Regions from separate parts of the Blautia sp. MSK.18.38 genome, predicted to be linked through region 1. Evidence: predicted binding sites of a transcription regulator. Region 1 holds the regulator's gene; the other holds the start of a gene.
What was found. The regulator HrcA, encoded in region 1, represses chaperone genes, less so after heat shock. The targets are predictions, from matches to a motif close to TGTTAGCACTCNNNNNNNNNGAGTGCTAACA.
Positions count from the first base shown of each region.

Region 1 (3,424 bases):
GTTTGTTGTTGTTGCGGAAGAAAGCTCTTTCTTAGCTTTCTCAGCTGCCTCTTTCAGTCTCTGAAGAGCCATCTTATCGTTGCTTAAGTCTACGCCCTCTGTTCTCTTGAACTCGGAAAGCATGTAATCTGTAACTTTCTTATCAAAGTCATCTCCACCAAGACGGTTGTTACCAGCTGTGGAAAGAACCTCGATAACGCCATCACCAATCTCGATCACAGATACATCAAATGTACCACCGCCAAGGTCGTATACCATGATCTTCTGCTCTTTCTCATTGTCAAGACCATATGCAAGAGCTGCTGCTGTAGGCTCGTTGATGATACGTTTTACATCAAGACCTGCGATCTTACCTGCATCTTTGGTAGCCTGACGCTGAGCATCGTTGAAGTAAGCCGGAACTGTGATAACTGCCTCTGTTACTTTCTCACCAAGATATGCCTCTGCATCCTTTTTCAGTTTCTGAAGGATCATTGCGGAGATCTCCTGTGGAGAATATTTCTTGTCATCGATGGTTACACGGTAATCGGTACCCATCTCTCTTTTGATAGAGGAGATCGTTCTGTCTGCATTTGTAACTGCCTGACGTTTTGCAGGCTCACCTACCAGACGCTCTCCTGTTTTTGTGAATGCTACAACGGATGGTGTTGTTCTTGCGCCTTCTGTATTTGCGATAACTGTCGGCTGTCCACCTTCCATTACGGCTACACAGCTGTTTGTTGTACCTAAGTCAATACCAATAATCTTTCCCATGATTTTTTCCTCCTGTTTTAGTCTGTATCTGTTAAAATAAAGTTTGTTGTCAGTTAGTTCGCAACCTTCACCATACTGTGGCGTACTACGAAATCCTTGTAGGTGTAACCCTTCTGGAATTCTTCCACCACGATGTTCTCTCCAACCTCTTCATCCTCCACATGCATCACTGCATTATGGAAATCCGGGTTGAATTCCTTTCCCACTGCTTCGATCGGCTTCACGCCAAGCTCATCCAGTGTTGTGGTAAGCTGCTTGTAGATCATTTTCATTCCATCTGCAAAAGCATCGCCTTCCTGTGCCTGTGCAAGACCTCTTTCAAAGTTATCCACAACCGGCAGGATCTTTTCAACGATCTCTTTTGCTCCGATGATGTACATACTGGATTTTTCTTTTTCCGTTCTTTTACGGAAATTATCAAATTCAGCCATGGTACGCTTCAGGCGATCGGTAAGTTCCTCCACCTTCTGCTCAGATTTATCTTTTTTCTTCTTTCCGAAGAAGGAAGTTTTTGATTTTTCTTCTTTTTTATCCTCTGAGGCAGCTTCTTCGCCTGGAGTATTGTTTTCTTCCTCCGGCAGATCTTCTCCCTCCGGTGTCAGGTTTTCTTCTTCCTGATCTCCGTCAGTTACGGGGATTTCCTTCTCCGCTTCCTGCTCTTCGGATGTTTTCTTTGTTTCCTCCGACACTTTTTTTCTACCGCCTTTCTAAGTTTTCTTCTTTTTCAAAACGTCATCCAGATGATTCTTCAGTTCCTTCAGACTGTCCACTACATTCTCATAATCCATTCGTTTGGGACCGATGATCCCGATGGTTCCGTACATTCCGTCTCCCAGTTCATATCTGGCAGTTACAATGCTGCAGTCCTTCATGGTCTGGATTGGCATCTCATCACCGATGTAAACCTGGATTCCTGTATTCTCTCCATCTGACATCTGTTCTTTTACAAGATCGGCAAGTTCATGCTTCTCCTCAAATGCGGAGATCAGCTCCGTTGCCTTCTCTTTATCGGCAAGCTCCGGATACTTGAAGATGTTAGTTGCACCTGAAGTATAGATCTCCATATCTTCCTCTTCCACATGAATGGTGGCTGCCACTGCATCCAGAACCGTTGCCACCACACCGCTGTGGCTGCCTGCCTGTTCCTTCAGTCTGGCGATCATCCCAAGATTGATATCCTGGATCGGGATCCCATTGAGATTGGTGTTAAGAAGAAGATTCAGTTTCAGGATCGTCTGGTCGTCCATTTCCTCATCCAGATTGATGATCTGGTTCCGGACTGTGTTGTTGTCACTGACAACCACTGCCACAAGCTGAAGCTCGCTCATCCTCGACAGCTGGATGAACTTGACCTTGTTGCCGCTGTACTGCGGAACGGAAACCATGGTAGCATAGTTGGTATTGGAAGCAAGAACCTTCGCAACCTTCTTAAGCACCTTATCCATCTTATCTGTCTTCTCAATGATCAGATCTCGCAGCTCTGCGACCTCCGCTTCCTTCTCCTTCATCAACTCATTGACGTAAAGTCTGTAGCCCTTATCTGAAGGAATCCTTCCTGCTGAGGTATGAGGCTGGACGATATAGCCCATATCTGTCAGGTCTGACATTTCATTTCGGATCGTTGCGGAACTGACATTGAGATCCGCATACTTGGAAATGGTCCTGGAACCAACCGGTTCTCCGGTTTCCATATAGGTCTTGATGATTGCTTTTAAGATTTTTTGCTTGCGCTCATTCAACACCTCTTCCATGAATCCATCTCCTTTCCTTTTTATTCTTTCCTGACGGATGTTGATTCTTTTTTTACATCTGTTAGCACTCATTTTAGTGGAGTGCTAACATCTACAGTCTTTAAGATATCACCATGTAAAATATTTGTCAATATGTTTTGAAAAAAAGTTCTTATTTTTTCAAAACAAAAAAAGCATCAGTACGATGCTTTTTTGTAATACTGGTCTATGCAGTTCTGTGCCCCGGCAAAAAATTCCGCTTCTGTTTTCTGTCCCAGCATATATTTCTGAAATTCCGTTCCCATGGACGAAACGGCTTCTATGGAATCGGCACACAGTGGTCTTGCTTTCAGCTTATAATCTTTCAGATATTGCCGGATCATTTCAATGCCATCCAGATCAAAATTCTTATCCTCGATCACATCCAGTCTTGCCGGACACATTTTTGTCAGCTGTCCGTAATTTTTACTGGCCTCATATCCGGACACATACTGAAGGAACTTCAGAGCTGCTTCTTTATGATCAGAATTTTTATTCAGTACATACTGCCAGGTTGCGATATTGGTCACCTTCTCGTCAAATTCCGGAAATGGTGCCATATGGATCTTATCTTTTCCATACACGCCTGCATTCTGAAAAGTACTCAACACACCGGTATACATAAACATACATCCATACTGGCCGTTTATAAATTTTTCATTCAGCTGGTCATGCTGGTCGATCAGATTCTCCTCTGATATCATCCCTGTATCCAGCATTCGCTTCATATATTCTGCCGCTTCTCTTGTTTTCGGATCCGTCCAGTCTGTATAATCTCCTCCGAAAAAATCGACATACTCGCTGATACTATTATATATGTAAGAAATCTCCCATGCATCCCCATATGCATATTTTCCCGTATTCTGAAGCTTTTTCTGAAGGATCTCAAGATCACTGAGACA
Region 1 covers NZ_JANFYP010000002.1:57,707-61,130, forward strand. Annotated here, with positions in the region: gene dnaK (molecular chaperone DnaK) at 1-753, opposite strand, end outside; gene grpE (nucleotide exchange factor GrpE) at 807-1,442, opposite strand; gene hrcA (heat-inducible transcriptional repressor HrcA) at 1,461-2,504, opposite strand; gene NE638_RS01740 (ABC transporter substrate-binding protein) at 2,681-3,424, opposite strand, start outside.

Region 2 (3,424 bases), on a different contig from region 1:
GATCAGCCAGGGGGAAGCTCCGGAGAAGAAACCATATCAGTATCCGCCGCTGAAGCTTCTGAAGCGCGGAGATGGCAGATCTCAGGGAGATTCCGATGCACATCTGCGCAAAACAGCACAGAAGCTTCAGGAAACCCTGCATAATTTCGGTGTTAATGTAACCATTACTAATGTGAGCTGCGGACCTACCGTTACCCGCTATGAGCTGCAGCCGGAAATGGGTGTGAAGGTCAGCAAGATCGTTGGTCTTTCCGATGATATCAAGCTGAATCTTGCTACACCGGATATCCGTATCGAAGCACCGATACCGGGAAAGGCAGCCGTGGGGATCGAGGTCCCGAACAAGGAGAACAGCGCGGTCATGCTGCGGGATCTTCTTCAGTCAGAGGAGTTTAAAAATGCAAAATCCAAGCTGTCCTTTGCAGCAGGTAAGGATATTGCCGGAAAACCGGTAGTGGCAGATATTGCCAAGATGCCGCATCTTCTTATCGCCGGAGCAACCGGCTCCGGAAAATCCGTCTGCATCAATACGCTGATCATCAGCATCCTTTATAAGGCTACACCGGATGAGGTGCGTCTGATCATGATCGATCCGAAGGTGGTGGAGCTCAGTGTATATAACGGGATCCCGCACCTGTTCATTCCGGTGGTCACAGATCCGAAGAAAGCGGCCGGTGCGTTGAACTGGGCTGTTTCCGAGATGACCAGCCGTTACAATGCCTTTGCGGAATATGGGGTACGTAATCTTGGAGAATATAATAAAAAGGTTGCCAATATGCGGGTCCCGGAGGGAGAAAAGGCACCTGAGAAGATGCCGCAGATCGTGATCATCGTGGACGAGCTTGCGGATCTTATGATGGTTGCGCCGGGAGAAGTTGAGGATGCGATCTGCCGTCTGGCCCAGCTGGCACGTGCAGCAGGTATACATCTGATCATTGCTACCCAGAGGCCATCGGTCAATGTCATCACAGGTCTGATCAAGGCCAATATGCCGTCCAGGATCGCATTTTCCGTATCTTCCGGTGTGGATTCCAGAACGATCCTGGATATGAACGGTGCCGAGAAGCTTCTTGGCAAGGGCGATATGCTGTTTTATCCTCAGGGGTATCAGAAGCCGGCCAGACTGCAGGGTGCTTTTGTTTCAGATGAGGAGGTCAGTGCAGTCGTAGAATATGTTTCTGACAAAAACCAGGGTGCTGTTTATGATACCTCCATCGAGAAGCAGGTCAATACAGCCGGTGTCCCGGGAGGAGCCGGCGGCGGTGACAGAGATGTCTATTTTACAGAAGCCGGTAAATTTATCATTGAGAAGGAAAAGGCCTCCATCGGTATGCTCCAGCGTATGTTCAAAATCGGATTTAACCGTGCGGCAAGGATCATGGATCAGCTTTGTGACGCAGGAGTGGTAGGTCCGGAGGAAGGAACCAAGCCAAGGAAGGTTTTGATGTCAGCAGAAGAATTTGAGAATTATCTGGAGGAGAACGGCGGATGAAAATAAGTATCCTGACAGTAGGGAAGATCAAGGAAAAATATCTGCGGGATGCCATTGCGGAGTATTCCAAGCGCCTTGGGCGTTACTGCAAGCTGGAGATCATAGAAGTGTCCGACGAAAAAACACCGGATAATGCCAGCGAAACAGTAGAAGATGCCATTCGGAACAAGGAAGGGGAGCGTCTTCTTAAATATATCCGGGATGATGCGTTTGTGATCACTCTGGAGATCGGAGGCGAACAGCTGACCTCTGAGAACTTCGCACGGAAGATCAACGAGCTGGGAATACGTGGGACCAGCCATATCCAGTTTGTGATCGGCGGCTCTATCGGTCTTGGAAAAGAAGTACTGAAGAGATCAGACTATGCTTTAAGCTTTTCGAAGATGACATTTCCTCATCAGCTGATGCGTGTGATCCTTCTGGAACAGATCTACCGCAGCTATCGTATCATCAGCGGAGAGCCCTATCATAAATAATATCATACTACATATCTGCAAATATCTTGACAATTTTCGGATATGTAGTATGATAAAAAAAGAGTAGCACTCGAAGCTCAAGAGTGCTAATAATCACAGAAAGAAGGAAATGAATATGGCATTAAAACCAGTTGCAGACAGAGTTATCGTAAAATATTTTGAGACAGAAGACAAAACCGCATCCGGCATCGTACTTCCGGACAGCTCCAAGGAGAAAACCCAGCAGGCAGAGGTTATCGCAGTAGGTGGCGGTAAGGTCGTAGACGGTAAAGAAGTACCGGTACAGGTAAAGCCGGGCGACCGTGTGATCTACGGAAAATACACAGGAACCGAGATCAAATATGAGGGTGAGAAATATCTGGTGATCAACGCAGATGATATCATTGCCATCGTAAAAGACTGATGAAGAGTTTTTATCGTAATTTTCTGAAATTATGCTCCATGCTGGTGCTGCAGAATGTAGTGACCTTAAGTGTCAATCTTGCGGACAACATTATGCTTGGAGCCTTTAGCGAAACTGCATTATCCGGTGTGACCACCGTAAACCAGGTACAGTTCGTCTTTCAGCAGCTGCTTATGGCGCTGGGAGACGGACTTGTCATATTCGGAAGTCAGTACTGGGGAAAGAAAGAGACAGAGCCGGTAAGGAAGATCGGTGCCTGGGCCATGAGCACAGGCTTTTTTATTGCCCTTGTGCTGTTTATCCTGGCCAGTCTTTTTCCAACACAGCTGCTGGGGCTTTTTACAACAGATCAGGCGATTATCGAAGCCGGTCTTTCCTATCTGGCGATCATCCGGTTTACTTACTTTTTCTTTGCGGTGACGCAGATCCTGCTTGCTACACTGCGCTGTGTGGAAATTGCAGGGGTTGCCTTCGGGCTTTCGGTAATGACTTAAGTGTAGTAATGGTAGGAATGTCCTATCAGATGCCGACAAACGGTGGTATCATCCGGGGAAGCGGAAGCATCGCTTATTCCATGAAGGTGGACCTGATCAGTACCTGGGGGATCGTGATCCCTCTGTCCATGTTTATGGCATTTGTGGTCAAGGCATCTCCGGCAGTGGTGGTATGCTGCCTGAATGCAGATCAGATCTTTAAATGCGTGCCTGCATTTTTGAAGTGCAATTACGGACACTGGATCAAAAATATGACGAATTAAGGAAATATATATAGATCAGAGGCAAGATACAGAAAATTTATCTTGACGCCTGTGTGATCTGTATGTAGAATAAATACAAGCTTTAACGAAATGCAGTAAAAAAATCTCTGAAGAGCCAGGGACAGCTTGACAAAGGTAATATGGTATAGTATTATCTTGCTTATATCATATTAAACTGGTGGGAAAAGAGGTATACTCACTGAAACACAGGAGGAACAGGAAATGAGAAAAAAAGTACTGGCAGCGCTTCTGGTAGCTGCAGTGGCAGGAACAACTGTTATGTCAGGAATGACTGC
Region 2 covers NZ_JANFYP010000009.1:65,506-68,929, forward strand. Annotated here, with positions in the region: gene NE638_RS07475 (FtsK/SpoIIIE family DNA translocase) at 1-1,492, shown strand, start outside; gene rlmH (23S rRNA (pseudouridine(1915)-N(3))-methyltransferase RlmH) at 1,489-1,968, shown strand; gene groES (co-chaperone GroES) at 2,084-2,371, shown strand; gene NE638_RS07490 (MATE family efflux transporter) at 2,371-2,865, shown strand; gene NE638_RS18040 (hypothetical protein) at 2,874-3,128, shown strand; gene NE638_RS07495 (ABC transporter substrate-binding protein) at 3,351-3,424, shown strand, end outside.
Region 2: groES (co-chaperone GroES) is a predicted target of HrcA. The motif match lies at 2,030-2,060, and genes of this name have one in related genera.